DNA from 3 places in the Blastococcus sp. SYSU D00922 genome. Region 1 is predicted to be linked to each of the others. Evidence: riboswitches for the same ligand, from Rfam matches in the RefSeq annotation. Region 1 holds a riboswitch; each other region holds the start of a gene.

Region 1 (9,858 bases):
TCGACCGGGAACCACACGTCGTCGAGCGTCGACAGGACGTCGTCCTGGCTCGTGACGGGCAGCTCGTCGCGCTGCGCGGTCGGGTAGGGCACCGGGTAGACGGCGGAGACGACCGCGGCGACGGCGAGCGTGCCGCACGTCGTCCCGAGCACGTAGACCGAGCGGCCGGCCCTCGGCCGATCGCCCTTGTGCTTCGCCATGCAGCTCCCCCGCGGCTCGGAACGACGTCCCCTCCAGCGTGTCCCGTCCAACGGAGGACGTCCACGGAGGTGACCGCTGTTCACGTCGTGTCGGCCGCTCGGCCACCGGCCGACGGCGCGTTCGGCCGAGCCGTCACGGTACCGCTACAGCCGGTGAGACGGCATCGCCAGCAGAGCGCGAGAACCGGTTCCCCGCACCCCGGAGCGGTCGTATGCTCACTCGCCGTCGTGACGTCGTCGACGCCAGCTGCGTCGCCCTCGGCCGAGGCCAGGTTGCCCGGTTTCCGTCCGTCGTCGCCGCGTCGACCGGTTTCCTGCGTCTCCCGGAGAACCGCCGTGAGCACCACAACGCTGGCACCGACCGCCCGGACGACCGTCTCCTACGGCGTCCACTCGGAAGTGGGCGTCCTCCGCAAGGTCCTGGTCTGCGCGCCGGGCCTGGCCCACTCCCGGCTCACCCCGCGGAACTGCGACGACCTCCTGTTCGACGACGTCCTGTGGGTGGACAACGCCCGCCGCGACCACGCGGACTTCGTCGAGCAGATGCGCGCCCGCGGCGTCGAGGTGGTGGAGCTGCACGACCTGCTGGCCGAGACGATGGCGATCCCCGAGGCCAAGGCGTGGATCCTGGACCGCAAGATCACCGTCAACGAAGTGGGGCTCGGGCTGGTCGACGCCACAAGGGAGTTCCTGGAAGGGCTGCCGGACCGGCGGCTGGCGGAGTTCCTCGTCGGTGGGCTGTCCACCGCGGACCTGCCCGCTGACTTCCGCCCGGGTTACGTCGCCCTGGCCCGCGAGTCGACCGGCGTCCGGGAGTACCTGATGCCGCCGCTGCCGAACACGCTCTACACCCGCGACACCACCTGCTGGGTCTACGGCGGGGTCACCCTCAACCCGCTGTTCTGGCCGGCCCGGCACGACGAGACCCTGCTCTACAAGGCGATCTACACCTTCCACCCGGACTTCGCGGGCTCCACCGTGTGGTGGGGCGACCCGGACCGCGACTGGGGGCTGGCCACCTTGGAGGGCGGTGACGTCATGCCGATCGGCAACGGGGCCGTCGCCATCGGCATGAGCGAGCGCACCTCACGGCAGGCCATCACGCAGTTCGCGGCGGCCCTCTTCGAGAACGGCGCCGCCTCGCGGGTCCTCGTCGCCGGCATGCCGAAACTGCGGGCGGCGATGCACCTGGACACGGTGTTCACGTTCGCCGACCGCGACATCGCCACGGCCTACCTCGACATCGTCGACGGCATCCACACCTTCAGCCTCCGGCCCGGCGACAGGGAGCCGGTCGAGGTCACGGAGGAGACGAGGTCGTTTCCCGAGGTGGTCGCCGACGCTCTCGGGCTCTCCGAGCTCCGGGTGCTGGGGACGGGCGGGGACGCCTACGCGAACGAGCGCCAGCAGTGGGACTCCGGCAACAACGTCGTCGCGGTCGCACCGGGCGTCGTCTTCGCCTACGACCGCAACACGCACACGAACGAGGTGCTCCGCCGGGCGGGGGTCGAGGTGATCCCCATCGTCGGAGCCGAACTGGGCCGGGGGCGAGGCGGCGGCCACTGCATGACCTGCCCGATCATCCGCGATCCCGTCGACTTCTGAGCCGGGCATGGTGGACACAGCTCCGCGGGTGGACACGGCTGCCGAGGTCCCGACGCCGACGCCAGGCCGGATGAGCCTGCCCACGCTGACCGCGATGGTCGTCGGCAGCATGGTCGGCGCCGGGGTGTTCTCCCTGCCCGCCCGCTTCGGCGTGGCGACGGGGATCCTCGGATCGCTGATCGCATGGGCGATCGCGGGGGCGGGCATGCTGATGCTCGCCTTCGTCTTCCAGAACCTCGCCATCCGCAAGCCCGACCTGGACTCCGGCGTCTTCATCTACGCCAAGGCCGGTTTCGGCGACTACGTCGGCTTCAACTCCGCCATCGGGTTCTGGGCGAGCACCGTCGCAGGCAACACCTTCTACTGGGTCTTCATCACCGCGACCCTCGGTGCCTTCTTCCCGGCCTTCGGCGACGGCGACACGGTTCTCGCCGTCGCCCTCGGCACGGCCGGGGTCTGGTTCTTCCACTCCCTCATCGCGCGTGGGGTCCGCGACGCCGCCGTCATCAACCGGATCGTGACGGTGTTCAAGATCCTGCCGATCCTGGTCTTCGTCGTCGTGCTGTTCATCGCGTTCGACGCCGGTGTCTTCGCGGACAACTGGATCGCAACCGGCTACGGCGACCTGGGCTCCCTGGACGAGCAGATCCGCAACACGATGATCATCACGACGTTCGTGTTCATCGGCATCGAGGGCGCCAGCGTCTACTCGCGGTACGCCAGGCGGCGCGAGGACGTCGGACGGGCGACGGTCCTGGGCTTCCTCAGCGTGCTGTCGATCTTCTCGTTGGTGACGCTGTCGAGCTACGCCGTCTTGCCGCAGCCGGAGATCGCGGCGACGCGTCAGCCGTCGATGATCGGGGTGTTCGAATCGGTGGTCGGGGACTGGGGGCGCTGGTTCATCAGCGCGGCCGTCGTCGTGTCGGTGCTGGGCGCGTACCTGGCGTGGACGCTGATGGCGGCCGAGGTGATGTTCATCCCCGCCCGCAACGACGACATGCCCGCCTTCCTCGGCAGGGAGAACGACCGGAGCACCCCCATCACCGCGCTCGTCGTCACCTCGCTGGCCGTGCAAGGACTCCTCGCGGCGACCCTGGTCCTGACCGACGCGCTGAACTTCATGCTCGACCTGAGCACCTGCCTCGCGCTGATCCCGTACTTCCTCGCTGCCGCCTACGCCCTGAAACTGGGTCTGACGGGGGAGTCGTACGACGGTGTCGACCGGCGGACGCGGCGCAAGGAGGCCGTCGTCGCCGGGATCGCCACCGCGTACACCTTGTTCCTGTTCGAGGCCGCCGGCCTGACCTTCCTCCTGCTGGCGACGGTGATCCTCGCCCCGGCCACGGTGCTGTACGTGAAGGCGCGGAGCGAACGGGGCCGCCGGATCTTCAGCCCCACCGAGGCGGTGCTCTGCGCCGTCATCGTGGCCGCCGGGATCACCGGCATCGCCGGCCTGGCGACCGGCTTCATCGCCATCTGACGCCACTCCCTGGAGGCGACGTGAAGCGCGCCGGGTTCGTCGCGACGCTCCTGCTCGTTGTCCTGCTCGCCGGTTGCAGCGCGCTGCGGACCGGCCCGTCGAGCTACGAGCACACGAGGTTCCAGCTCGACAGCGTCGACGGTCGGATCGGCCCCCTCCGGCTGCTCAGCGTGTCCATCGCCTCTCCCGGGACACGCGGCAGCTTCCACGTCGCCGGCGACAGCGCCGCCCTGCTCCTGACGATCGCCAACGACGGCGAGGACGAGGACGAGCTCATAGGGGCGAGCAGCGACGTTGCCGACGAGGTCGTGCTCCGCGACGGCGACGACCCACCGGACGCCGACGTCGCGGTGACAGTGCCGCCGGGCGGAGTCGCCGTGGTCCGCGACGTGGCTGGGGCGCACCTGGAGCTGACGGGGCTGCAGGAGCGGCTGCGCAGCGGCCTGGACGTCCCGGTCACGTTCGAGTTCCGGGATGCAGGCTCGCTGACCCTGAGCGTGCCCGTCGGCACCTACACCGACGTGCGCCCGGACAGGTTCAGCCCGCCGCTCTGAGGCACCCGGGGACTCGAGTGGGGCGGGTGGGGCTCGAACCCACGACCCAGGGATTATGAGTCCCATGCTCTGACCGGCTGAGCTACCGCCCCGACGGCCTCCAGCCTGCCAGATGGCCCCTCCGGGAACGGGTGGTGGAGGGGCTCGGAACCGGCGGTTTCCGGTCCCGGCGAGGGCCGTCCGCCGCGGCTCGGAGGGCTGACCTGCGGCTCGTTATCTCGCCGTGACTTTCACTCCTGCCCCACGTACCGTCGTCCGCGGTCCGGACGAGCTGCCGCCCTCGAACCCAGAGGGCATCGGCCGGGCCCCGCCGAACCGTGCCGGACCGATGTCCGCGCGGACCGGGGAACCACCGCAGTACTGGGGTGAATCACGCCCGCGCGTTTCGGGGACGCGGGTGAGTAGGGCATTTCCGGCCCGAACCCGTCAGCTAACTCGGTAGGCGGTCGCGGAGAACAGGAGACGCGTCGCCTTGGCGACCCTGCACCACACCGAGATCACCCCTGCCCAGAACCAGCTCCGGCACCGCACCAGGCGGGCCGGCCTCGTCGCCGGAGCCCTCGCGGCCCTCCTGCTGAGCACCGCGACGGCCCACGCCGCTCCGGGCGACCGCACCGCCGAGGCGCAGAGCGAGCACGACGCCGTCGAAGCCCGGGTCGCCGAGATCTCGGCCCGCGTTGCCGAGGCGGAGGAGACCCTCCAGCGGCTCACCGTCGAGGCGGAGGCCGCCGCCGGCGAGGCGCTCGCGGCGCAGGCCGCCCTGGCCGCCGCCCAGGAGGAGGCCACCGCCACCGCCACCCGGCTCGCCGAGGCGCGCGGCGCCGTGGACGACGCCGAGGAGCAGGTCTCGGACGTCGGCCGGGAGGCCTACATGGGCGGCGACGACACGTTCGGTGACGTCGCGATCCTGCTCGACGCCGACAGCCCGACCGAGGTGCTCCAGCAGGCGGCCACGCTCGAGCACCTGGGCGAGCAGCGCATGGAGGTGCTCGACCAGCTGGAGGCGGCCGAGATCCGGGAGCGCCGTGCGGACCGGGCGGCGCGCACCGCCGTCGCCGAGCGGGACCGGCTCGCCCGCACCGCGGCGGAGAAGGAGGCCGCGGTCAACGAGCAGCTGGCCGCCGCGCAGGGCACCTTCGACGCCGCCGCCGCGGAGAAGGCCGCGCTCGACGGGCAGCTGCGCGAAGCCGAGATCCGCCTCCTCGCGCTGCAGGGTGCCCGGGACGCCGAGGCCGCCTGGGCGGCCCAGCAGGCGGGGGCGGCCGCGAGCACGCTCACCGCGGCGGCCGGCGCGATCGCCCCGACCACGGGCCGGGTCACCTCCTGCTACGGCAACCGGTGGGGCACGCTGCACGCCGGCGTCGACATCGCCGCCCCGATCGGCACGCCGGTCTTCACGCCGGCCGACGGCATCGTCCTGCAGGCCGGCCCGGCCAGCGGCTTCGGCCTGGCGGTCGCGGTCCAGCACGGCGACGGGACCATCACCCTCTACGGGCACGTCAACCAGATGTTCGTGTCCGCCGGGCAGGTCGTGACGGCCGGCCAGCAGATCGCCGAGGTCGGCAACCGCGGCCAGTCGACCGGACCGCACCTGCACTTCGAGGTGCACACCGGCGGCCTCTACGCGAACCGGGTGAACCCCGTGCCGTGGCTGAGCGCTCGCGGCATCTCTCTCGGCGGGGGTTGCTGACCCCGGGCGTCCGCCCCGGGTGAGGATGGACGGGTGAGGACGGCGGTCGACAGCACCTGGGTGCGTGCCGCCGTCCTCGGCCTGGTGGTGCTCGCCGGGCTGCTCCTCGCGGTCACCGTCGAGCTCCCCGACGTCGGCACGGTGCGGACCTGGGTCGACGGCGCCGGCCCCTGGACCTGGGCCGGGATCGTCCTCGGCGTCGCCGTCGTGCTGCTGGCGCCGGTCCCGCGGTCGGCCGTCTCGGTGCTGCTCGGCGTGGTCGTCGGCTTCCAGGCGGGCCTGGCGGTGGCCCTCGCCGGCGGGCTCCTGGGCGGGCTGGCCGCCTTCGGCCTCGCTCGCCTGCTCGGCCGCCCGGCCGTCGCGCGCCTGGCCGGGAAGCGGATGGAGCGCGTCGACCGGCTCATGCTCGACAGGGGCTTCTGGGCGCTGCTCGCCGGGCGGCTCCTCCCGGTCATGCCGTTCGTCGTCCTCAGCTACGGCGCGGGCCTCACCGCCGTCCGGCTCGGGCCCTACACGCTGTCGACCGCGCTTGGGCTCGTCCCGAGCACCCTGGTGCAGGTCGGGGTCGGCGCCTCGGCCGGCGTCCTGGCGCACTGGGCCACGACCGTCACCGTCGTGCCGGTCGGCGTCGTGGTCCTCGTGCTCGCCGGGGTCGGCTTCCTGGCGTGGCGCCGGCGGCGTCCGGCGCCCGAGCGGGAGCCGGTCTAGCCCTTCCGGAACAGCCGTCCGAGCATGCCGCCGGCGCCGCCGACGGTGCGCGCGGCGAGCTGGAGGATCGGGCCGCCCGGGATGCCGGGGACCGCCTGCACGATCGGCGCGAGCTGGAGGAGGCCGCCCACGTCGTGCACCTTGAGCTTCCGGCGCGCGACGGCCGGCACGGGGTTGATCCGCCCCGAGGCCGCTTCCAACAGCAGATCGGCCGGCCCCTCGACCGCGGGGCCCTCGATCCGCCCGGCCGGCACCTGGTGGACCGTCCACCCACCGCCGGACGAGACGAACGTCCAGCCGCCGTCCGGGGTCGCCAGGGTGACCTCGCCGTCGATCGCCATGGAGGCGGCCAGCCCGCCCGTGACGTCGGCCAGCGCGGCCAGGCCTGACTGCAGGACGTCGGGCGGCGGGGGAGCGGCGCCGCACGACACCAGGTCCAGGCCGTGGACGGCGAGCTCGTAGGCCTGCCCCAGGACGACGCTCAGCAGCGGGATGCGCCCGACGACCGAGACGGTGAGCGCGGTGTCCAGATCCTCGGGCTCCTCGGCGAGGTAGCGGGCCGTCGCCTCGCGGTTGCGCCGCAGCCCCTCCAGCACCTCCTCCCGCGAGGCGTCGCGGTGCGCGGCGGTCACCCGGGCGTTGGTGGCGTCGACGTCCGGTGGAGTGCCCGTTCCTCCCGCGCGTGCCGAGGCGATGAGGTCGGCCATCGCGGTGTGGTCGTCCCAGCAGCCGAGGTGCACGCAGATCTCCTGCGCCCGCCAGCCGCGGAGCCGCGAGGGGCGGTCGAGGTCGACCGACGCCGCCTGCTCGATGAACACGTCCCACGCCCGCAGCACCCGGCCCGCGACCTCGTCGCGCCCGGCGTCCGCCATGCCCTGGTGTCGTCCCACGGGAGTCGCCCTACCCGCGGCCGGGAGCGGGCAGGCATGGAGAACCGCAGGTCATCGCGTGGCACGCGCCACGTCCGCCCGGCAATCGCTCTCCCCCCGTGGGGTGAGGGGCGGGTCAAGGAAGGTGTGGACCGGGCCGATCGCAGATCCGTGACCGAACGACCGCCTGGAGACCGCCGGGCCGCCACCGCGCCCGTCGTCGCCCGGCCGGGCCCTGTGCGCCGGCTGGCCGCCGCGCTGCGCGCGGGGCTCTACCGACCGCTCGCCGAGGACGACGACCGGGCCGCCTACTGGGTCCGCCACGTCCGCTACGGCGTGCTGCTCACCGAGGTCGCCGCGTGGACGGTCGTCGGCTACACCTTCCTCACCGAGACGCCCGGCCGGCACCACCCGGTCATCCTGGCCCTCGCGGGCCTCGTCATCGTCGGGGTCCCTGGCCTGCTGCTCCTGCCGCTCGAGGCGATGATGCGCGACTCCCGCGGGCCGTCGCTGTTCTACGCGTGGAGCGTGCTCACGACGGTCGTGGTGATCGTCGGCACCCGGCTGGACGGCGGCTCGTCGAGCCCGCTGGACGGCCTGCTCTTCCTCACCCTGACCTTCATGGCCGTCGCCTACTCGCCCTACGGCGTGGTCGCGATGGGGAGCGTGATGACCGGCAGCTACCTCCTCTTCGTGGAGCTGCCCGACGTCAGCACCTCCGGCCTGTTCTTCCTCTGCCTGCTCGGCTCGATCACGATGGTGTGCGCCATGGCCTCGGCCAACTCCTGGGCCGCCTACGACCGCCAGGTCATGCTCATCCGCACGCAGGAGACCCTGGCCGCGACCGACCCGCTGACCGGCATCCCCAACCGCCGGGCGTTCCTCGAGCGGGTCACCAACGCCGTCCACGACGCCGCCTGGGGCCACCAGACCGTCGTCTGCCTCGTCGACCTCGACGGGTTCAAGGCCGTCAACGACGCAGGCGGGCACGCGGCCGGCGACGCGATGCTCCGCGCCGTGGGCGCCGCGCTCGGTGCCGCGGTCCGGGAGACCGACACGGTGGCCCGGCTGGGCGGCGACGAGTTCGCCGTCCTGGCCGACACCTCCGTGAGCTCGTCGGGCGAGATGCTCGCCGAGCGCCTCCGTGCCGCCGTCGCCCAGGTGGGCGGCCCACAGGGCGTGACCGCGAGCGTCGGCGTCGCCGAGGTCGAGCCCGGGGACGACGTCGAGGACCTGATGCACCGCGCCGATGCGGCGATGTACCGCTCCAAGAGCGGTGGCGGCGACCGCGTCACGATGCTCGCGTACTGACCCCGCTGCGGGGGTACCGCGAGTCGCAGGTACCGCCGAGCCGCTCCGTCGACTACCGTGCGTCACGAGGCCAGCGATCTGGATCACGTCGCCGGATCAGCCGTCCGGCGGGTCGTCGAGGCGCTCCCGCGCGCCCCTCCGGAACGCGCGCGCTCTGCTGGACGACACGGCGCCGGTCGTGGTATTGGCGTTTGACCAGCGACAAGACGCACCAGCAGTGACCATCCGTCACATTCGTCCCAACCGTCACGACTGGGCTGGCGCGATCACCCCTCGATCGTGCAAACTGGTCACGGAAGCCCTGCTTCGTCACTGCCGAATACAGCGCGTCACCGAATCGACTGGTCCGTAGGGGAAGACGAGACCAATCGAGTCGATGGAGGTGCCTCGTGCAGCGACGGTCTACCCAGGGTGTCGTCTTCGTGCACGCGTGCCCGAAGGCGCTCTGCCAGCATGTCGAGTGGGCGCTCGAACGCGTCGTCGGCGCGCCGGTCTCCCTGTCGTGGGCTGAGCAGCCCGCGGCGCACGGCTCGTTCCGTGCCGAGGTCGCCTGGACCGGTGCGCCCGGTACCGGCGCCCGCCTCGTCGCTGCGCTGCGCGCGTGGCCGATGCTCCGCTTCGAGGTCACCGAGGAAGCCAGCCACGGCAACGACGGCGAGCGGATGTCCTACGTGCCCGGGCACGGCGTCTTCCGTGCGCCGACCAGCGCCAACGGCGACATCATGATCAGCGAGCAGCAGCTGCGGCACCTGGCGGCCACGGCGACGTCGGCCGAGGCCTTCCGCCACGGCGTCGACGAGCTGCTCGGCGCCGCGTGGGACTCCGACCTCGAGGTCTACCGCCACGCCGGCGACGGCAGCCCCGTGACCTGGCTGCACCAGGTCGTCTGACGTCACGATTCCGCTACGAGACCCGGCCCCGGTCCCGGAAGTCGTCGTAGCCTGAGAGCCAGGTCGTCCGGGCGCCGTCGGGGAAGCGGCGTCCGGGCGGCCTTTCTCTTTGCCCGGGTTCCCGGGGCTAGAGCGGGATGTTGCCGTGCGCGCCGCGTCCGGGCGGGGCGGCGGCGAGCGCGGCCACCAGCCGGCGCTTGGTCTGCGAGGCCTCGACGACCTCGTCGACGACGCCGATCTGCAGCGCCCGGTTCACACCGCCGGCGATCCGCTCGTGCTCCTCGGCCAGCTGCGCGTGCAGCGCCTCGCGCTCCCCGGGCGGGACGGCGGCCAGCTTCTTGCGGTGCAGGATGCCGACCGCGGCCTTCGCGCCCATGACGGCGACCTCGGCACCCGGCCACGCGAAGACGGTGGTGGCGCCCAGCGAGCGGGCGTTCATCGCGATGTACGCGCCGCCGAAGGACTTGCGGGTCACCAGCGTCACCCGCGGCACGACGGCCTCGGCGAAGGCGTGCAGCAGCTTCGCCCCGCGCCGCACGACGCCGTCCCAC
Region 2 (9,858 bases), on a different contig from region 1:
GGCTGCACGGCTACGACCGCCTCGAGGTCGACAACTACACGGCGTGGGCGGAGAGCGAGCTCGTCGCCGTCCGCCGCCAGGTCGACCACCTGCTCAGCCGGTTCGGTGAGACCTCCGCGGAGCTGGAGATCTCCCGGCGGCTGCTCGCCGACGCCCCGCCCGGCCGGGAGGCCTTCCCCGTCTCGCAGCGCGTGCAGGAGATGCTCCGCCTGGCCGAGGAGGAGGCGGCGGCGCTCACCGAGGCCGGCGCGCGCGAGGCCGAGCGCATCGTCGCGGAGGCGCGCACGGAGGCCGACGCCCGCCTGCGCAAGGCCCACCAGATCAAGGAGATGGCGGTCGACGCCGCCGACGAGCTGCTCGAGCAGGCGCGCCGGGACCGCGCGGCGGCCGCCGCGCAGATCGAGCGCGCCGGGGCGGAGGCTGCGGAGATCCTCCGCACGGCCGCCGTCGAGCGCGACCGGCTCGACGCCCTCGCCGCGCAGGAGCGGGAGCGGGCCGACGCCGCCGCGACCGCGCACCGTGCCTCGGTGCAGGCGGAGGTCGACGACCTGCGCCACCAGCGCGACCAGGCGCGGCAGTCCCTGCGCGGGCTCACCGACCGCATCAGCGAGGCGCTCAAGGCGGTCGCCGACATGGTGCCCGAGGACCAGCCGCGCACCCACGTGGTGCAGGGCAACGTGGCCGTCGAGCAGGTGGCGCCCGAGCAGCGGGACGAGAACAACGTCGTCGTGATGATGGGCCGCCCCGCGCCCGTGCCGCACTGAGCCCGCCGCCCGGCGTCCACCGGACCGCACCCCTGGTGAGAAGCTAGGGCTGCGCCGTGACCAGGCCGGACCGAGGGAGGCAGCGATGAGCGACGTCTGCGAGGCCGTACGCGTCGAGGGCGGGATCGTCGTCGGGCACGACGGCTCCAAGAGCGCGCAGGAGGCGCTGGTCTGGGCCGGGCGCCTCGCCTGCCGGGCCGACCTCGACCTCCACGTGGTCCGCGCCTGGGCGATGATGACCGCGCCGCAGCCCAGCACCTGGACGCCGGGGTACGTGCCGCCGCTGCCGGAGTGGGAGAAGGCGGTGCTCGACGAGCTGTCCGCGCACGTCAAGGCGGCGGGGCTCGACCCGTCCGTGCGGGTCACCTGCCACGCGGTGCACAAGGCGCCGGCACAGGGGCTCATGACCGCGGCCGAGGGGGCGAACCTGCTCGTCATGGGCGCCCGCGGGCGCGGCGGCTTCCGCGGGTTGCTCCTCGGCTCCGTCAGCGACCAGCTGGTGCACCACGCCCCCTGCCCGGTGACCGTCGTCCGGACCGGGGTCACCGGCCGGGAGATCGAGGCGCCGTCGGGCAGCGTCGTCCCCGCCGGGTGAGCGCCCCGGAGGGATTCGCCGGCGTCCGGCTCTTCCCCGTCGGGGGGCACGGGCCCGAGGACGTGGTGGTCGACCACGAGGGGCGCGTGCTCACCGGTGTCGACGACGGCCGGGTGCTCCGCCTCGACCCATCCGACGGCACCGTCGCCACGGTGGCCCGGGTGCCCGGCCGCCCGCTGGGGCTGGAGCTGCTCGGCACCGGCGAGGTGCTCGTCTGCGCCTCCGACGCCGGGCTGCTCGCCGTCGCGCCCGGGAGCGGCGCCGTCCGGACGCTCGTCGACCGCGTGGGCGGCCGGCCGCTCTGCGCGGTCAACAACGCCGCGGTCGCGCCCGACGGCACCATCTGGTTCACCGACTCCTCGACCCGCTTCCCCATCCCGCGCTGGCGCGAGGACCTGCTGTGGCGCACGCGCAGCGGCCGGCTGTTCCGGCGGGACCCCTCCGGTGAGGTCACCGAGGTGCTCGGCGGGCTCGAGTTCGCGAACGGGGTGGCGCTGGCCTCCGACGGCTCGTACGTCGCCGTGGCGGAGACCGGTGCCCGCCGGATCCGGCGGGTGTGGCTGACCGGGGCGCGGGCCGGCTGCAGCGACGTGCTGGCCGACGACCTCTGGGGCTACCCGGACAACATCGCGCTGGGCTCCGACGGCCTGATCTGGGTGGCCCTGGCCAGCCGGCGCGTGCCGGCGCTCGACGTCATCCAGCGCCTGCCCCTCCCGCTCCGCGCGGCGGTCGGGCGGGTGCCGGAGCGGTGGCAGCCCTCGGCCCACCCCGCGGTGGGCGCCGTGGGTCTCGGCCTCGACGGCCGCGTCGTGCGCGAGCGCACCGGCACCGTCGACGGGTTCAGCATGCTCACCGGCGTCCGGGAGGCCGGCGGGACGGTGTGGCTCGGCAGCCTGACCGGCGAGACGCTGGCCGCCGTCCCCCGCTGACACGGGCCCTCCTGACCATCACGGGTCAGCCGGTGGGGGCGGTCCCGTAGATCGTCCGGAGCCACACCTCGAGCAGCACCTCGACGACGGCGGACTCGGCGACCGCGGGCCCGTCGCCGCTGAACGTGGCGTACAGGGCGCGCTCGTTCATCGAGGTCAGCAGGACGGCGAGGTCGCGCGCGGGCGGCCCGGGCGGTGCCGCGCCGCGCGCCCGCTCGGCCTCGATCGCGTCGGCGCACCGCAGGGCCCACTGGTCGAACACCCGCGCCCACAGCTCGCGGATCTCCGCGTTGGTCGAGCGGGCCTCCGCCCACGCGAGGGTGAGCGCACGGTGCGCGCGGAACGTCTCGAAGTACGTCGTGATCGCCAGTCGCCAGCCCTCCCGCGGCCCGGCGCCCGGGAGCAGGGACGCGTCGAGGGTGGCGGCGTCGGCCTCGGCGACCACGCGGTCGAGCAGCGTGAGCAGCACGGCGTCCTTGGACGCGAAGTAGAAGTAGAAGGTCGGCCGCGAGATGCCGGCGCCCCGGGCCAGGTCGTCGACGGAGATCGCGCTGAGCGGCTTCTCCGCCAGCAGCCGTTCGGCGGTGGCGAGGATGGCGAGCTCGCGGTCGTCGCCCGACGGGCGCGCGGTACGGCGTCCGCGGGGGGGCGGCTCGCCCAGGGGCCCGCTCAACGGCACAGCCATGTCCGGAGGATACCGCGCGCAGGCCGTTTCTCAACACCCTGTTGACTCGTTCGACAGGGCGTCGATAACGTCGGTGCCGCAGGGTTCAGCGCCGACCCCTCGCCGGCGGCGGCCGGCCCGGACGCAGGAGACATGCATGGCCCCGGAGCACCTCGAGCAGCCCACCGAGCACGTCGACGTCCTGATCGTCGGAGCCGGCCTGTCCGGGATCGGCGCCGCCTGCCACCTCCAGGAGGAGTGCCCGGGCAGGTCCTACGCGATCCTCGAGTCCCGGGGCGCCATCGGTGGCACCTGGGACCTCTTCCGCTACCCGGGCATCCGGTCGGACTCCGACATGTTCACCCTCGGCTACGCCTTCCGGCCGTGGAAGGACTCCAAGGCGATCGCCGACGGAGAGGCGATCCGCACCTACATCCAGGACACCGCCCGCGAGTACGGCGTCGACTCGAAGATCCGCTTCCACCACCAGGTGCTCTCGGCCGACTGGTCGGCCGCCGACGCGCGCTGGACGGTCACCGCCCGGCGGACCGACAGCGGGAACACGGTCCGGCTCACCTGCTCGTGGCTGCAGGTCTGCTCCGGCTACTACCGCTACGACGAGGGCTTCCGCCCGACGTTCGAGGGCGAGGAGCGGTTCACCGGCGAGATCATCCACCCGCAGCACTGGCCCGAGGACTTCGACGGGACCGGCAAGCGCATCGTCGTCATCGGCAGCGGGGCCACCGCCGTCACCCTGGTGCCCAACCTGGCCGGGGACGCCGAGCACGTGACGATGCTGCAGCGGACGCCCAGCTACATCATGGCGCTCCCGGGCCGCGACCCCCTGGCCACGTTCCTGCGCAACAAGCTGCCGGTGAAGGTCGCCTATCCGATCGTCCGGTGGAAGAACGTCCTGATGTCGACGGCGTTCTACCAGTTCAGCCAGCGCTTCCCGTCGGCCGCGAAGAAGCTGCTGCGCCGGCTCACGCAGAAGCAGCTGCCGGGTGTCGACGTCGACACGCACTTCAACCCGCCGTACAACCCCTGGGACCAGCGGTTGTGCCTGGTGCCCGACGGCGACCTGTTCCGCGCGCTGCGCCGCGGCCAGGCGTCCATCGCCACCGGCCGGATCGCCGCCTTCACCGAGAAGGGCATCCAGCTGGAGTCCGGCGAGCACCTCGACGCCGACGTGATCGTCACGGCGACCGGGCTCAACCTGCTCCCGATGGGCGGCATGACGCTGAGCCTCGACGGCGAGCGGGTCGACGTCTCGAAGACCGTCTCGTACAAGGGGATGATGCTCTCGGGCGTCCCCAACTTCACGATGGTCATCGGCTACACGAACGCCTCGTGGACGCTCAAGGCGGACCTGGTCAACCGCTACGTCTGCCGGCTGCTCAACCACCTCGACGCCGAGGGCTACGTCTCCGCCACGCCGGTCGCGCCACCCGAGGGCGCCGACCAGCCGTTCCTCGACCTGTCGTCGGGGTACGTGCAGCGCAGCCTGGCAGACCTCCCCAAGCAGGGGCGGCGCAAGCCGTGGCGGCTGCACCAGAACTACATCCGCGACGTCCAGCTCATGCGGCGGGGCTCGCTCGAGGACGAGGGCATGACGTTCCAGCGCGTGCCCGCCACGACGACGGAGAAGGCGGTCGCCTGATGGGTCCCTACCAGTTCGCCGGCGGCACCGCGGTCGTCACCGGCGCCGCCAGCGGCATCGGCGAGGCGCTCGCGGCCCAGCTCGCGGCCCGCGGCAGCCACCTCGTGCTCGTCGACCGGGACAAGGACCGGCTGGGCGACGTCGCCGACCGGACCCGGGCCGCCCACCCGGGCCTGACCGTCACGACGCACGTCGCGGACCTGTCCGACGACGCGCAGACCGACGCCCTGGCCGCGACGCTCGCCGCCGAGCACCCGGAGACCACGCTGCTGGTCAACAACGCCGGCGTCGCGCTCGGCGGCCGCTTCGACCAGGTGACCCTCGAGGAGTTCGACTGGGTCATGGCGGTCAATTTCCGGGCCGTCGTGCGGCTCACCCACGCCCTGCTCCCGGTGCTCAAGGCGCACCCCGGAGCGCACCTGGTCAACGTCTCCAGCGTCTTCGGCATCTTCGCCCCCGCCGGGCAGGCCGCCTACTCGGCCAGCAAGTTCGCCGTCCGCGGCTTCTCCGAGGCCGTGCGGCACGAGCTGGCGGAGGACGAGGTCGGCGTCACCGTCGTGCACCCCGGGGGCATCAAGACCCGCATCGCCGAGAGCGCGCGCACCGGGTCCGGCGTCTCGATCGAGGAGTACGAGGCCGGCCGCAAGCAGTTCGCCAAGCTCCTGCGCATGCCGCCCGAGAAGGCCGCCGCGCAGATCGTCGAGGCGATCGAGGAGCGCCGGCCGCGGCTGCTCATCGGCTGGAGCGCCAAGGTCCCGGACGTGCTCGTCCGCCTGACGCCCGGTAGCTACTGGAAGCTGATCGCGCGCCGGGCGGCGCCCGCGAAGCCGCCGGCCGCCTGAAATCCGGTTGTGCCGGGCGGTAGAACCGGGAGGTGACCTCCCGCCTCGTCGAGCTCGGCCCGGACGACGCCCTCTTCGCCGACTGGTGCGCCGTCTGGGCCGCGGCCTCGCTGGCCGAGCGCCCCGACGAACCGCCCCGCCCCGCGGCCGACCACGTCGCGATCGGCCGTGAGCTGCTCACCGCGGGCGGCTCGCGCACCGGCACGCACTGCGCCGCCGTCGTCGACGGCGCGGTCGCCGGTGCGCTGCGGCTGATCCTGCCCGAGCGCGACAACACGTCGGTCGCGATCCTCGACCTCGCCGTCCACCCCGCCCACCGGCGCCGCGGCATCGGCAGCGCCCTGCTCGCCGAGGCGCTGGCCCTCGCGGCGGCGCACAGCCGCACGGTGGCCATCGCCGACGTCGACGAGCCGGTGCCGGACAACCCCGGCCGCGCGTTCGCCGAGCGGCACGGGTGGTCCTGCGACCTGCTGGAGACCCGGCGCGACCTCGACCTGCCGGTGCCCGAGGGCCGCCTCGCCGCGCTGGAGGAGGACGCGACGGCAGCGGGCGCGGGCTACGAGGTCGTCACCTGGCGGGACCGCACTCCCGACGCGCTGCTCGAGGACCGCGCCCTGCTCGCCCGGCGGATGACGACGGACGCACCGCAGGGCGACCTGCCCGTCGAGGAGGAGGACTGGGACGGCGCCCGCATCCGGGAGGTCGAGGCCGTGTCCCTGGCCCGCGGCCGGACGGTGGTCTCTGCTGGCGCCGTCCACGACGGCCGCCTGGTCGGCTACACCGATCTGCAGATCCCGCTGTCGGTGCCGGTCCGGGCACAGCAGGCGGGCACGCTCGTCCTGCGCGAGCACCGCGGCCACCGGCTGGGCGCCCGCATGAAGGTGGCGGTGCTGCGGGAGCTGGCGGCCTCCTTCCCGTCGGTGCGCCGGATCAGCACCTACAACTCCGAGGGCAACCGGCCCATGGTGGCGGTGAACGAGGCGCTGGGCTTCCGGCCGGCCGGGCAGTTCTCCGCCTGGTCCACGCGGGTGCCGGGGGTCTGAGGCGTCCGGTTGACTGGAGGCGTGCCGTCCGACCGCGCCGTCCCCGCCCAGTTCGTCCGCGACCACACCCGGCCGGAGCGGCCCTCGCTCGTCCCCGAGGTGATCCTGCACGTCGCCGCGGACGTCGTCGCGCTGTGGGAGGCGATCGAGACCGAGCGGGGCGTGGCGCCCACCGACCCGCCCTTCTGGGCCGCCGCCTGGCCCGGCGGCCAGGCCCTCGCCCGGCACGTCCTCGACCAGCCGGGCGTCGTCGCCGGCCGGTCGGTGCTGGACCTGGGCGCCGGCAGCGGGCTCGTCGCGATCGCCGCCGCGCTGGCCGGCGCCGCGCAGGTCAGCGCCAGCGACATCGACCCGTTCTCGCACGCGGCGGTCGCCGTGAACGCCGAGGCCAACGGGGTGCCACCGATCGCCGTGCTCGGCGACGTCCTGGGCGAGGACCCGCCGGTCGTCGACGTCGTCCTGGCCGGCGACGTCTGCTACGACCGCGTGATGAGCGAGCGCGTCCTGCCGTGGCTGGAGGCTGCCCGCGCGCGGGGCGCGGAGGTGTTCCTGGGCGACCCCGGTCGGCCATACGTGCCGGTCGACCGCCTGCAGCGGTTGGCGATGTTCGACGTCCCGGACACCGAAGGACCACAGGTTCGGCGGACGACGGTCTGGAGACTGCCGTGACGGGTGGGGCGAGAAGCATCACGTCGCCGATTTCGGATCCGGCGTTGTCACGACTCGATAACGGCGGCTACGTTGGCTGGGTCCGGCCGGTTGTTCCTGCCCCACCGGGGGAGGCCGCGCCGGGCGCCGCCGAGTCGCCCACCACACGGGCGAGCCGGGGACCCACCGCAGTACTGGGGTGAATCCTGCTCCGAGCCCAGGCTCGGGGTGGGTAGGGCTGCTTCCCGCCCGAATCCGTCAGCTAACTCGGTAGGCGGCCACGGAAGAGACCGAAGAAACGGAGAGCAGCAGCACGGCCCGCCCTCGGGCAGACCTTGCACGCAGCAGCCGATCCGGACCGTCGCGCGGGAGACCCCTGCGCTGATGCGGTCCGCCGGGCGACCGCCCGCCGCGCTGCCCGTCGCCACACAGCAGTGGATCGCCCGCGCCCTCTGAGCGCGGGCCGTACCGCTGCGCCGTCATCCGGAGCACACGCACCCCATGAACATCCGCACCACCCTGTCCTCGTCCGCCGCCGCCCTCCGCGCGCGCGGCACCCGGCTGCCCGCGAAGGGCCGCCGTCCCGCCCTGTACCTCTCGACCGCCGCCGCGGGCGCGCTGATCGTCGGCGTCGTCACCGCCGGCGGGCCGCCCGCCCAGGCCGACGCCGCGCAGCCCCAGTCGGTCAGCGTCGCCGAGCAGCTCGGCGTCAGCGCCCAGACCCCGCAGAAGCTGCAGGGCGACGTCGTCGGCTCGCTCGAGCAGCTGGCCGCCAGCCGCGCCGAGCGGGACGCCGAGCAGGCCACCGCCAAGGCCGCCCAGGACGCCGCCGTCCAGGCCGAGCTCGACCGCATCGCCGCCGAGCAGGCCGCCGCCAAGGCCGCCGCCGAGGAGGCCGCCCGCGCCGAGGCCGCCCGTGCCGCCGAGGCCGAGGCCGCCGCCGCGCGCCCCGGCCAGGGCACCAACGCCGCCGTTGCTCCCGCCGGCTCCTACAAGGAGTACGCGATGAGCAAGGTCGGCAGCGCCGGCGAGTTCAGCTGCCTCGAGAGCCTCTGGGGCAAGGAGAGCGGCTGGAACCCGAACGCGCAGAACCCGAGCAGCACTGCGTACGGGATCGCCCAGTTCCTCGACTCCACCTGGGCCGGCACCGGCATCGCCAAGACGTCGGACGGCTACCGCCAGATCGACGCGGGCCTCATCTACATCGAGAAGGCCTACGGCTCGCCGTGCGGCGCGTGGGCCAAGTCGCAGTCCAGCGGCTGGTACTGATCCGCTGATCCCCGCTTCTCGAGTGTTGCTCCCGCTCCCGGGGTGCTGCAGGACCCCTGGAGCACGCAGAACACTCGAGAAGCGGGGTAGCAGGTCGTCGTGGCCGTGCACATCGGGACGTCGGGGTGGAGCTACGACCACTGGGACGGCGTCCTGTACCCGCCGGGGACGCCGTCCCGTGACCGGCTGGCGCACTACGTGCGCCGGTTCGGCACCGTCGAGTTGAACGCCAGCTTCTACCGGTGGCCGCGCGACGCCGGCTTCGCGAGCTGGCGTCGCCGGCTGCCGCCGGGCTTCCAGCTCTCGGTCAAGGCGCCCCGCGGGCTCACCCACGCCAAGCGGCTCTACGGGCCGGAGCCCTGGCTGCCGCGGCTGACCTCCGCCTGGCACGAGCTCGGCGACCGCCGCGCGGTCCTCCTGCTCCAGCTGCACCCCGCCCACCAGCGCGACGACGCCCGGCTGGCCTACGTCCTCGAGCGGCTGCCCGCCTGGATGCGGGTGGCGGTCGAGTTCCGGCACCCCAGCTGGCACGACGACGCGGTGTTCGCGCTCCTGGAGCGGCACGGCGCCGCCTACTGCGTCATGAGCGGCGCGCAGCTGCCCTGCGTCCTGCGCGCGACCGCGCCGTTCGTCTACGTCCGCATGCACGGGCCCGATCCGGCGCACCTCTACGCCGGGTCCTACGGCGAGGACGACCTCCGCTGGTGGGCCGACCGGGTGGGGGAGTGGGCCGCCTCCGGTCGCGACGTGTACGTCTACTTCAACAACGACGGGTACGGGCACGCGGTCCGCAACGCCGAGCGGCTCCGCGACCTCCTCGGCTGACTCACCCCTCGAGGAGGCCGGCCCGCTGCTTCGCGGTGAGTGCGGTGCGCACGGCCGCGTCCACGGTGCGGGCGAACACCGGGTCGCTCGCGTCGCGGGCCAGGATGGCGTCGATCATCTCGGGCACCAGCTCCGGGTCGACGGTGAGCACGAGGGTGCCGCCGGCGGCGATGAACCGCACCGCGCGGTCGCCCGGGGGCACCGCGCTGACCGCCTCCGCGTTGCCCAGGTCGTCGGAGATGACCACGCCGTCGAAGCCCAGGCGCCCGCGCAGCAGACCCATGAGGACCACGGACGAGAAGGCCGCCTGGTCGTCGGGGTCGATCTGGGCGTAGGTCGCCGACGACACCATGACGAACGGTGAGGCGGCCGAGGCCGCGAGCTGGCCGAACAGCGCCACCTGCGGGTCGTCGGCGGTCGTGACGGTGTCGGTCACGTCCGCGGAGGTGTCGGTGTTGGCCTGCACCCGCCCGAGGCCGGGGAAGTGCTTGAGGGTGGCGGTGACGCCGGCGCCGCCCAGCCCCTCGACGACGGTGCCGGCCGCGGCCGCCACCGCCTCGGGCGTGCTGCCGTACTGGCGGTCGTAGTAGCCGATCGGCTCGTTGGCCTGCTCGTTGCC
Region 3 (9,858 bases), on a different contig from region 1:
AGCTGCGGGCCGCCCTGGGTGGTCGCTGCCTCGGCGCGATCTCCGGCGGCGCTCCCCTCGGCGAGCGGCTGGGCCACTTCTTCCGCGGCATCGGCGTCACCGTCTTCGAGGGCTACGGCCTGACCGAGACGACGGCCGCCGCGTCGGTCAACCACGACGAGGCGCTGCGCATCGGCACCGTCGGCCGCCCGCTGCCGGGCGTCGAGTTCCGCATCGCCGACGACGGCGAGGTGCTCATCCGCGGCGGCATCGTCATGCGCGGCTACTGGAAGAACGAGGACGCCACGAAGGAGGCCATCGACTCCGAGGGCTTCTTCCACACCGGCGACCTCGGCGAGCTCGACGACGACGGCTTCCTGAAGATCACCGGCCGCAAGAAGGAGATCCTGGTGACCGCGGGCGGCAAGAACGTCGCCCCGGCCGTCCTGGAGGACCGGCTGCGCGCCCACCGCCTGGTCAGCCAGTGCATCGTCGTCGGCGACCAGCGCCCGTTCATCGCCGCGCTGATCACCCTCGACGAGGAGGCGCTGCCGCAGTGGCTGGAGTCCAAGGGCAAGCCGGCCGACCAGTCGGTCGACCAGCTGCGCGAGGACCCGGAGCTCAAGGCCGAGATCGACGCCGCGGTGAAGGACGCCAACAAGGCGGTGTCGCAGGCCGAGGCGATCAAGAAGTTCACGATCCTGGCCACGGACTTCACCGAGGACAACGGGATGCTCACCCCGAGCCTCAAGCTCAAGCGCGCCGTGGTCATGAAGGAGTTCGGCGACGAGGTCGAGAACCTCTACGCCCGCTAGGACCGACCGCTGAGCCCCGTCCCGCACCTCGCGGGGCGGGGCTCAGTGCTGCGCGGGGTCGAGCAGGTCGGCGAACGTGGCGGCGATCGTCGTCCAGGACCAGCGCTCCTCCACCCACGCGCGCCCGGCCTTCCCCATCGCCCGCGCCCGCGCCGGATCGGCCAGCAGGTCGGCGACGGCGTCGGCGACGGCCTCCGGGGAGCGCGGCTCGACGACGTGGCCGGTGACGCCCTCCCGCACCGCCTCGGGGGCGCCACCGGAGGTGCCGGCCACGACGGGCCGCGCGCAGGCCGCCGCCTCGAGGAACACCATGCCCAGGCCCTCGACGTCCAGACCGGCCCGGCGGGTGCGGCACGGCATGGCGAAGACGTCCCCGGCGGCGTAGTGCGCGGGGAGTGCGGCCGGGTCGACCGGCCCGGTGAACACGACGGAGCCGGTGAGCCCGCGCGCCGCGACCGCCCGCCGCAGCGACGTCTCGAGCGGACCGCCCCCGACGAGCAGCAGGCGCGCCCCGGGATGCCGGGCCAGCACCCGCGGCCAGCCGGCCACGAGCACGTCCTGCCCCTTGCGCGCGACCAGGCGGGACACGCACACCACGACCGGCGCGTCGCCCAGGCCGTACTGCTCGCGGACCGCGGCGCCGTCGGCGTCCGGGGTGAACCTGTCGACGTCGACGCCCGGGGACAGCTGGGCCAGCCGGGTGCGCGTCCCGAGGGCGGGCGCGAGCCGCTCGCGGGTGTACTCGCTGATGTAGGTGACGACGTCGAGGTGCGACGCGATCCGCTGCATGAGCTGGCGGCTGCCCGGCAGGGCCACCCACCCGGTCTCGTGCCCGTGGGTGATGCCGAGCACGTGCCCGACACCCGCCGCCCGGAGAGCCGGCGCGATCAACCCCAGCGGGGCGGCCGCACCGAAGACGGCGCTGTCGCACCCGTGCCTGCGGGCGAGCTCCGCCGCCGTCCGGGCGACCGACCGGGTGGGCAGCAGCATGGTCGTCGGGTAGCGGACCACCTCGTAGGGCAGCGCGGCGTCGTGCTCCTCCCAGCCCTGCGACCGCGAGGCGAGCACGACCAGGGACTCCGGCGGCCGGCGGGCCAGGAGCGCCGCGACGAAGGTCTGGATCCCGCCCTGGCGGGGCGGGAAGTCGTTGGTGACGACGAGGGTCCGGCTCACGGCCGCTCCAGCCGCGTCCAGTCCTCGGCCATGGCCAGGCGCTGGGAGACGGTCGGGTGCGAGCCGTAGAACCACTGCCAGAGGGCGGGCGGGTCGGGATCGTTGAGGTTGGAGCCGGCGAGGTCGCGCTGCATGTCGGCGAACGCCTCGGGGTCCCGGGTGAGGTCGAGGGCGTGCACGTCCGCCCGGGCCTCGATGTGCCGGGACACCGCGTTCTGCACCGGCGTGGCCACCAGCGTGCCGACGGCCATGAGGAAGAGCACCAGCGGGATCACGCGCGGGTCACCCGGCGCGTCGGCGCCGGCCCTCCGCAGGAGCGCGGGCGAGGAGACCAGCCAGCCCAGCAGAGCGACCCCGGCACCCGCACCGAGCGCGCCGATCAGCGTCCCGGTGAGGACGTCGTCGGTCGCCACGTGGCCGAGCTCGTGCGCGACGATCGACTCCACCTGCGCGTCGGGCAGGCGGTCGAGCACCGTGTCGTACAGGACGATGCGGCGGGTCGAGCCGAACCCGGAGACGTAGGCGTTGAGCGCCGTCGTCCGTCGCGAGGCGTCGGACACCAGGACGTCCTCGACCGGCGTGCCGTTCTCCTCCGCCAGCTCCAGCAGATCGGTGCGCAGCTGCCCGGCGGCCAGCGGCTCGAACCTGTTGAAGGCCGGCTCCATCAGCACCGGCCAGAGGAAGGAGCCGACGACGACGAGGGCGGCGGCGCCCGCCGCGGCCCACGCCCACCAGGTGCGCGGCAGCTTCCGGGCCAAGAGGACGACCACCAGGAGCCCGAGCGCGGTGAGGCCCGCGTCGATGGCGGTCGAGACGGTGACGTCGCGCAGCCAGAGACCCCAGCTGCGGGTGGACAGCCCGTACCGGTGGCGCACCGACTCGCCGTAGGCGGACAGCGGCAGGGTGACCAGGCGGCCGATCACCGCGAGCGCGAGGACCCCGAGGAGGACCTGCCAGACCCATCCCCCGCCCAGCGGCGCCGCCACCGCCCGCACCAGCCGGGAGCCGAGGCGCGTCAGGCCGAGCACGGCCGACACGAGCAGGCCCAGGAGCAGCGAGGCGACCGACGCCGGCCGCAGCGACGCCGCGAAGGCCTCGGCGCGGCCCAGCTCGGTCGCGGACAGACCGGCGGTCGGGTCGACCGGGCTGCGGCCGCCGGCCGGCTCCGGCAGCGGCGACCACGGGGTGGCGACCGCGATGACCACGACGAGCGCGACGCCGAGGACGACCGCAGTGATCAGGGCGGCCCGGCGAGCGGTCACCCGGCCGATCCTATGAGGACCTGCCGGGACGACGAGGGCCGGTGACCCCTGGGCGGGTCACCGGCCCTCGGCGCGGTGCGGTCGGTCAGCCCGCGATGCGGCGGGCGTGCGTGAAGCCGCTCATCGAGTTGAAGTCGACCACCATGACCGGCTTGCTCGACGTCGACGCGTGGACCATCTTCCCGTTGCCGACGTACATGGCCACGTGGCTGGTCGGGCTGTAGTAGAAGAGCAGGTCGCCCGGCTGCAGGTCACCCACCGAGACGGGGGTGCCCATCGTGGACTGGCTCCGGCTCGAGTGCGGCAGGCTCACGCCGGCCGCGGAGTAGGCGTACTGCGTCAGCCCGGAGCAGTCGAAGGAGTCGGGGCCGCCGGCGCCCCAGACGTAGGCGTCGCCGACCTGGGCGAGCGCCGTGTCCACCGCGACCTGCGCCGCACCGCTCGGGGCGACGACGCCGCTGGGGACGGCCTGCGCCTCGGTTCCGCCGTGCGCCCGGGCGACCTGCGCCTGCTGGGGCGCGGTGAGGGCGTCGTACTGCCGCTGGTAGTCGGCGATGTCCCCCTCGAGCTCCTCCTGCTGCGCGGCGATGTCGTCGACGGCCTTCTGGGCCGCAGCGCGCGCCTCGGCCGCGTCGGCCTGGGCCGACTCGGCGGCGTCCGCGGCGTCGGCGACCTCGGCGAGCTGGGCCGTGGTGTGCCCGGCGATGGCGTCGAGCGTGCCCAGCTGGTGGACGAACTCCTCGGCGGAGTCGCTGGTCAGCAGCACGTCCAGGCGGGAGAAGCCCTCGGTGGTGTACGCCGAGCGGGCAAGCTGGCGCACCTGGCCGTCGAGCGCGTCGAGCTGGGCCTGCGCCTCGGCGGCGGCCTTCTCGGCGTCGGCGACGGCGGCCTGCTGCGCGTCGAGCTGGACCTTCGCCTCGTTGAGCTGCTCGGTCACGACCTCGAGCTGGTGCTCGGCCTCGGCGACCTTCTGCGCGGCCTGGGCGGCGTCGGTGACGGTGGCCGGGTCCGCGGCGGCGGTCCCCGGCAGGACGGTGAACGTGAGGGCCGCGGTCACCCCGAGGAGGAGACCCGAGCGCAGCCATCCGACGTGTCCGGACGCGGACCGACGAGGGAGGTGCGACTGTTCGAGGGCGTGCGACAGTACGGCGTGTGGGGTCGCCACGAGCGGCGGCTCTCCGTTTCTTCCTCTGCTACCGCCTACCGAGTTAGCTGACGGGTTCGGGCTGGGAAGACTGGCCCTATCCCCTGCGCACCGGCGAACCGGCCCGGCAGGAGAACTCACCCCAGGACTGCGGTGGGTCCCCGGCTCACCGTCGAGCACCTGTGCAGGCGCCGTCGGGCGATTAGGCGGTGCCCGTCCGAGGTCACCCCTCAGCGGGTGACGACCACTCGGTCGGACCGGCCGACCCTACGACCGTGATGTCCCCGTGACAAACCGAGGCTCCTGGGACCCGTGTGACGGAGATCGCTCCGAGTGCCGTATTCGCAGGTGGGCGAGCCGGTTTCCGCCCTGTGTGACCTGGAGCGGACCGTTCCGTCCGGGTGCTCGTCAGCCGGTCCGGCGGCCGTTGCCGGCGCCCCCGGCCGACCCGTCGCGGTGCCCCTCCCGGTGCCGCAGCGGGGGCACCAGGCCGACGTCGGCGAGGGCTCGGACGGCCCGCCGCTCGACGTCGTCGAACTCCACGACGACGCCCGGCCGCGGGACGACGACGTCCTCCGCGGCCACGTCGTCCGCCGTCGCGTCGACCGTGCCGCGGGCGCGGCCGGGAAGCGGCACGACCACCGGGTCGGTGCTCTGGCAGCCCGGGGGCGCGCCCAGCAGGACGGTGACGACGCAGTCGGCGCAGCCCGTCGGGCGTGCGGTGCAGGTGTCGCAGTCGATCAGCATGGCTCTTCTCCTCCGTGAGTCGAGACGCACGCTAGGAGCGGCCACCGACAATTCCGGCCCGTCGCCGGACGCGGGGCCTCAGGTTCCGGCGTACTCCCAGTGCCAGGGCTCCTCGCGGCCCCGCCCGGGCTCCGCCCAGTCGGGGTGCAGGAAGCCGAAGCGGCCCGCGTTGGCCTTCATCCAGTCGTACTGGGGCGTGCCGAACCGCTCGATCCCGCCGCAGAGGTCGACGGCGAGCCCCCAGCCGTGGTTGCTCGTGCCCGGGACGGCGGCCAGCGCCGGCTTCTCCCCGTAGAGCTTCACCTGGCTGGCGTAGGTCCGGTAGGAGTCGGTGATGCAGATCGGCGTCCCGAAGGCGCCGGCGAAGGCCGTCGACATCGCCTTGTAGGCCGCCGCCGCGTCGCAGCGCAGGGAGTGCGACCCCACGCCGATCGGGCACAGCGCGCTCGGCGGGATCAGGCCGTTCGGGTATCCGCCCCACGATCGGGCGCCGTCGTAGCTCGGCGGGTAGACGGTGTTGCCGCACTCCATCCTGAGCGCGCCGCCCGTGGGCCCCGGAGCGGCGACCGGTGCGCGCTGGCCGAGGGTCGGCCGGCCGAGCCCGAGCACCTGGTCGGCGGGCAGCGTCCGGACCACGACCGCGCCGGCCCGCGCGTCGGCGGCCAGCATGGTCTTGGTGTCCAGGGCGATCCCCACGTGGCCCAGACCCGCCTCGGGCGTCCCCAGGAACACCAGGTCCCCGGGGAGCACGTCGGCCGGCGCGACCGGGGTCGTCACCGCGAACAGCTCCGCCTGGTTGCCCGGCAGCGCCACCCCGGCCCCGCCGTACACCGACTGCACCAGCGCACCGCAGTCCCACGAGTCCGGACCGGCCGTGCCCGGGGCGTAGGGCCGGCCGAGCGCGTCCATGGCGGCGGTCACGGCGGACAGCGTCTCGGCCGGGAGGACGAGCAAGGACGAGGGCTGGCGGGGCAGCTGGGCCGCGCCGCGCTGGGCGCCTCCCCCGCTCGCCCCGACCGGCACCAGCCCGGGCGGCAGCCCGGCCGCGGGGTCGAGCAGCGCCGAGGCCGGCGGGGCGGTGACGCCGGCTGCCGCCAGCTGCTCGACGTAGGCGCGCCAGTTGGCCGCCGTCCGTTCGTTGACGTCGAGCTGCTCCTGCTGCAGCTGCGCGAGCTGGCGGTCGACCACGCTGAGCGCGTCGTCCAGCTCGTCGGTGACCGCGTCGGCCTGGGCCTCGAGCTCGGCCACCTTGGCGGCCACCGCGTCGGCGCGCTCCCGCGCCTGGGCGAGGGCGGCCTCGGCGCGCTCCTGCTCGTCGAGCGCCGCCTGCCGCTGCTCCTCGGCGGCGCCGATCACCTGGGCGGCGTGCGCGTCGACGACGTCGAGGAAGCCCATCGCCGCGACGACCTCCCCCGGGTCACCCCCGGAGAGCAGCAGCGTCAGGGGGGTCACCGCGCCGCCGTCGCGGTAGACCGCCGCGGCGTAGCTGGCGACCTCCCGCTGGTAGACGGCGAGCTCGCCCTCGGCGTCGGACACGACCGCCTCGGCGGCCGCCACCGCCTCCTCGGCGCGAACCTGCTCCTCGCGGGCCGCGGCGACCTCCGTCTGCTGCTCCTGCAGACCGGTCTGCACCTCGGCGGCCCGCTGCTGCAGCTGGTCGAGGGCGCGGCTGTCGAGCACGGCCGACGTACCGCCGGGCTGGTCGCTGGGGTCCGCCGCCGCGGGCTGCGCCGTGGCGACCGCGAGCGCGGCGACCACGAGGACGGGGAGGGCCGTCCGGGCCGCCGTCCCACCAGTGCGCCACCGGGAGCGCGGGAGCATCAGACCACCTCTGCGTGTCAGGGCCGCGCTCGTCCTCGGGCGCGGCCCACCAGGGGAGATGGTGTCCTGATCACCCGCCGACCGCCAGGCGAAACAGGCCGGTTCCCCACTCGTGGGCGACATCCCGTGCGCCGCCCTCCCCCGGCGCGGCATCACAAGAGTGTCATTACCCCGACCTACCGTCCGCCCCGTGCCCTTCCCTCCCGCTGCCGCCCCGCAGCTGAGCCGGTACGAGCAGGTCACGATCGACGAGCTCGGCACCCCGCTGGCCGACGTCACGTTCGTCGTCGTCGACCTGGAGACGACCGGCGGATCTCCCAAGGACAGCGCGATCACCGAGATCGGCGCGGTCAAGGTGCGCGGCGGGGTGGTGCTGGGCGAGTTCCAGACGCTGGTCGACCCGGGCCGGGAGATCCCGCCCTACATCAGCGTGCTGACCGGCATCACCTCGATGATGGTCGCCGCGGCGCCGCGGATCGGCGCGGTGCTGCCCGGCTTCCTCGAGTTCGCCCGCGGCGCGGTGCTGGTGGCGCACAACGCGCCGTTCGACCTCGGGTTCCTCAGGGCCGCGTGCGCCGAGAGCGGCATCGCCTGGCCGGCGGCGGCGTCGGTCGACACCGCCGTGCTGGCCCGGCGGCTGCTCAGCCGCGACGAGGTCCCCAACTGCAAGCTGGCCACCCTCGCGCCGTACTTCTCCGCCACCACCTCGCCCACCCACCGAGCCCTCGACGACGCGCGGGCGACCGTCGACGTGCTGCACGGCCTGTTCGAGCGGCTCGGCCCCCTCGGCATCACCTCGCTCGAGGAGCTGACCGGCCTCACCCGGCAGGTCGACCCGGAACGGCTGCGCAAGCGGCACCTGGCCGACAGCGTGCCTCGCGGTCCCGGCGTGTACCTCTTCCGCGGCCCCCGCGACGAGCCGCTCTACGTGGGGACGTCGAACGACCTGCGCAGCCGGGTCCGCAGCTACTTCTCCTCCAGCGAGCAGCGCAGCCGCATCACCGAGATGGTGGCCCTGTCCCAGCGGGTCGACGCGATCCCCTGCGCGCACGACCTGGAGGCGGCGGTCCGCGAGCTGCGGCTGATCGCCGAGCACAAGCCGCGCTACAACCGGCGCTCCCGGTTCCCCGAGCGCGCGCTGTGGATCCGGCTGACCGAGGAGCCCTTCCCCCGGCTGTCGGTCGTCCGCCGGGTGCGGCCCGGCGCGGGCGTCTTCCTGGGCCCTTTCCCCGACCGGCGCGCCGCCGACGCCGCCGTCGCCGCGGTGCACGAGGCGCTCCCCCTCCGGCAGTGCACGACGCGGATCTCCCCGCGGATCCCGACGTCGGCGTGCGTGCTGTTCGGCATGGGGAGGTGCGGCGCGCCGTGCACCGGCGCCCAGTCGGTGGAGGAGTACGCCTCGATCGCCTCGGTCTTCCGCGCCGCCGTCGACCACGACCCCGCCGATCTGGTCGCCCCGCTCCTGAGCCGGGTGGAGCGGCTCGCCGGCGAGGAGCGCTACGAGGACGCCGCCGTCCTGCGCGACCGGGTGGCCACCCTCGTGCGGGCCGTGCGGCGGCGGCAGCGCCTGGAGTCGCTGGCCGCCGTCCCGGAGCTCGTGCTGGCCCGCGCCGACGGCTCGGGCGGCTGGCACCTGTCCGTCGTCCGTCGCGGGCGCCTGGTCGCCGCCGGCGGTGCACCGACGGGGACCTCGGTGCGCGGCACCCTCCCCGGCCTGCTGGCGTCCGCGGAGACCCCCCTCGGGCCGGAGGACGAGCTGGCGGCCACCGTCGACGAGACGGAGCTGATCATGCGCTGGATGGAGAAGCCCGGGACGCGGCTGGTCGAGCTCACCGGCACCCTCGCCTGCCCCGCGCCCGGGACCGGCGGCTTCAGCTCGTTCCTGGAGCGGGTGGAGACCGGCCGCACCGAGCGCAACCCGTTCGCCGACGACCGCTCGCTGAGCACGCGGGCCCGCCCGGAGCGGGTGACCGCGGGTGCGGCCGTGCGGTCCCGGCTAGGCTCGCCGGCGTGATCACCGCCATCGTGATGATCGACGCGGCCACCGACGCCATCCCCGAGGTGGCGGCGGCGATCGCCGACCTCGACGGCGTCAGCGAGGTCTACTCCACCGCGGGCGAGGTCGACCTCATCGCCATCGTGCGGGTGCGCGAGTTCGAGCAGATCGCGGAGGTCATCGCCGGCCGCATCAACAAGGTGCCCGGCGTCCTGGAGACCGAGACGCACATCGCCTTCCGCGCCTACTCGCGGCACGACCTCGACGCCGCGTTCTCGATCGGCTTCGACACCGCCGACTAGCTGCCGGCCGCCTGGCTCACGGTCACCCAGCGCTGGAGTTGCGCGGTCGCACGGCCGTCGTCGATGGCGGCCGCCGCACGTTCCATGCCGGCCGCGATGGCGTCGTGGAGGCGGGCGGGGCGCTCGTCGAAGGCGGCCAGCGCGGCGGCGGCGTTCAGGAGGACCGCGTCGCGGACCGGCCCCTCCTCCCCCGCGAGCACCCGGCGGAACACGTCGGCGTTGAACTCCGGCGGGCCGCCGCGCAGCGCCTCGGCCGTCGAGGCGGGGATGCCGAGCGCCGAGGGGTCGAGGCGGTCGGGCTCGACCTCCCCGCCCCGCACCACCCACACCGACGAGGTCGTCGCCGTCGTCAGCTCGTCCAGCCCGTCGTCGCCCCGGAACACCAGCGCACGGCCGCCGCGGGCGGCGAGGACGTCGGCCATCACCGGCGCCATGCGGGCGTCCGCGCAGCCGATGGCGGCGGCGCCAGGACGAGCGGGGTTGGTCAGCGGCCCCAGGAAGTTGAACACCGTGCCGATGCCCATCTCCCGGCGCGCCGGGCCCGCGTGCCGCATGCCCGGGTGGAACACCGGCGCGAAGAAGAAGCCGATGCCGGCCTCCTCCACGCAGCGCGCCACGC

What was found. Region 1 has a riboswitch for cyclic di-AMP ahead of ACI78T_RS16450 (peptidoglycan DD-metalloendopeptidase family protein). Riboswitches for the same ligand answer to the same signal wherever they lie in the genome.
Region 2: another riboswitch for cyclic di-AMP. It lies ahead of ACI78T_RS18825 (aggregation-promoting factor C-terminal-like domain-containing protein); the one in region 1 lies ahead of ACI78T_RS16450 (peptidoglycan DD-metalloendopeptidase family protein).
Region 3: another riboswitch for cyclic di-AMP. It lies ahead of ACI78T_RS15080 (NlpC/P60 family protein); the one in region 1 lies ahead of ACI78T_RS16450 (peptidoglycan DD-metalloendopeptidase family protein).

What each region holds. Positions count from the first base shown of each region.
Region 1 covers NZ_JBJGZL010000012.1:68,845-78,702, forward strand. Annotated here, with positions in the region: gene ACI78T_RS16425 (hypothetical protein) at 1-200, opposite strand, end outside; gene ACI78T_RS16430 (arginine deiminase) at 537-1,805, shown strand; gene ACI78T_RS16435 (basic amino acid/polyamine antiporter) at 1,876-3,285, shown strand; gene ACI78T_RS16440 (copper chaperone PCu(A)C) at 3,306-3,839, shown strand; tRNA gene ACI78T_RS16445 (tRNA-Ile) at 3,858-3,931, opposite strand; cyclic di-AMP (ydaO/yuaA leader) riboswitch at 4,148-4,300, shown strand; gene ACI78T_RS16450 (peptidoglycan DD-metalloendopeptidase family protein) at 4,312-5,529, shown strand; gene ACI78T_RS16455 (TVP38/TMEM64 family protein) at 5,563-6,237, shown strand; gene ACI78T_RS16460 (maleylpyruvate isomerase family mycothiol-dependent enzyme) at 6,234-7,127, opposite strand; gene ACI78T_RS16465 (diguanylate cyclase domain-containing protein) at 7,278-8,417, shown strand; gene ACI78T_RS16470 (DUF3145 domain-containing protein) at 8,807-9,307, shown strand; gene ACI78T_RS16475 (acyl-CoA carboxylase subunit beta) at 9,435-9,858, opposite strand, start outside.
Region 2 covers NZ_JBJGZL010000017.1:31,040-40,897, reverse strand. Annotated here, with positions in the region: gene ACI78T_RS18865 (hypothetical protein) at 1-764, shown strand, start outside; gene ACI78T_RS18860 (universal stress protein) at 850-1,359, shown strand; gene ACI78T_RS18855 (SMP-30/gluconolactonase/LRE family protein) at 1,356-2,288, shown strand; gene ACI78T_RS18850 (TetR/AcrR family transcriptional regulator) at 2,314-2,973, opposite strand; gene ACI78T_RS18845 (flavin-containing monooxygenase) at 3,110-4,612, shown strand; gene ACI78T_RS18840 (SDR family NAD(P)-dependent oxidoreductase) at 4,612-5,454, shown strand; gene ACI78T_RS18835 (GNAT family N-acetyltransferase) at 5,487-6,497, shown strand; gene ACI78T_RS18830 (class I SAM-dependent methyltransferase) at 6,519-7,166, shown strand; cyclic di-AMP (ydaO/yuaA leader) riboswitch at 7,294-7,433, shown strand; gene ACI78T_RS18825 (aggregation-promoting factor C-terminal-like domain-containing protein) at 7,647-8,414, shown strand; gene ACI78T_RS18820 (DUF72 domain-containing protein) at 8,514-9,239, shown strand; gene ACI78T_RS18815 (glycoside hydrolase family 3 N-terminal domain-containing protein) at 9,241-9,858, opposite strand, start outside.
Region 3 covers NZ_JBJGZL010000010.1:76,018-85,875, reverse strand. Annotated here, with positions in the region: gene ACI78T_RS15095 (AMP-dependent synthetase/ligase) at 1-794, shown strand, start outside; gene ACI78T_RS15090 (glycosyltransferase family 4 protein) at 837-1,967, opposite strand; gene ACI78T_RS15085 (M48 family metallopeptidase) at 1,964-3,229, opposite strand; gene ACI78T_RS15080 (NlpC/P60 family protein) at 3,315-4,286, opposite strand; cyclic di-AMP (ydaO/yuaA leader) riboswitch at 4,412-4,592, opposite strand; gene ACI78T_RS15075 (hypothetical protein) at 4,782-5,120, opposite strand; gene ACI78T_RS15070 (D-alanyl-D-alanine carboxypeptidase family protein) at 5,199-6,941, opposite strand; gene ACI78T_RS15065 (DEDD exonuclease domain-containing protein) at 7,132-8,955, shown strand; gene ACI78T_RS15060 (Lrp/AsnC family transcriptional regulator) at 8,952-9,239, shown strand; gene trpD (anthranilate phosphoribosyltransferase) at 9,236-9,858, opposite strand, start outside.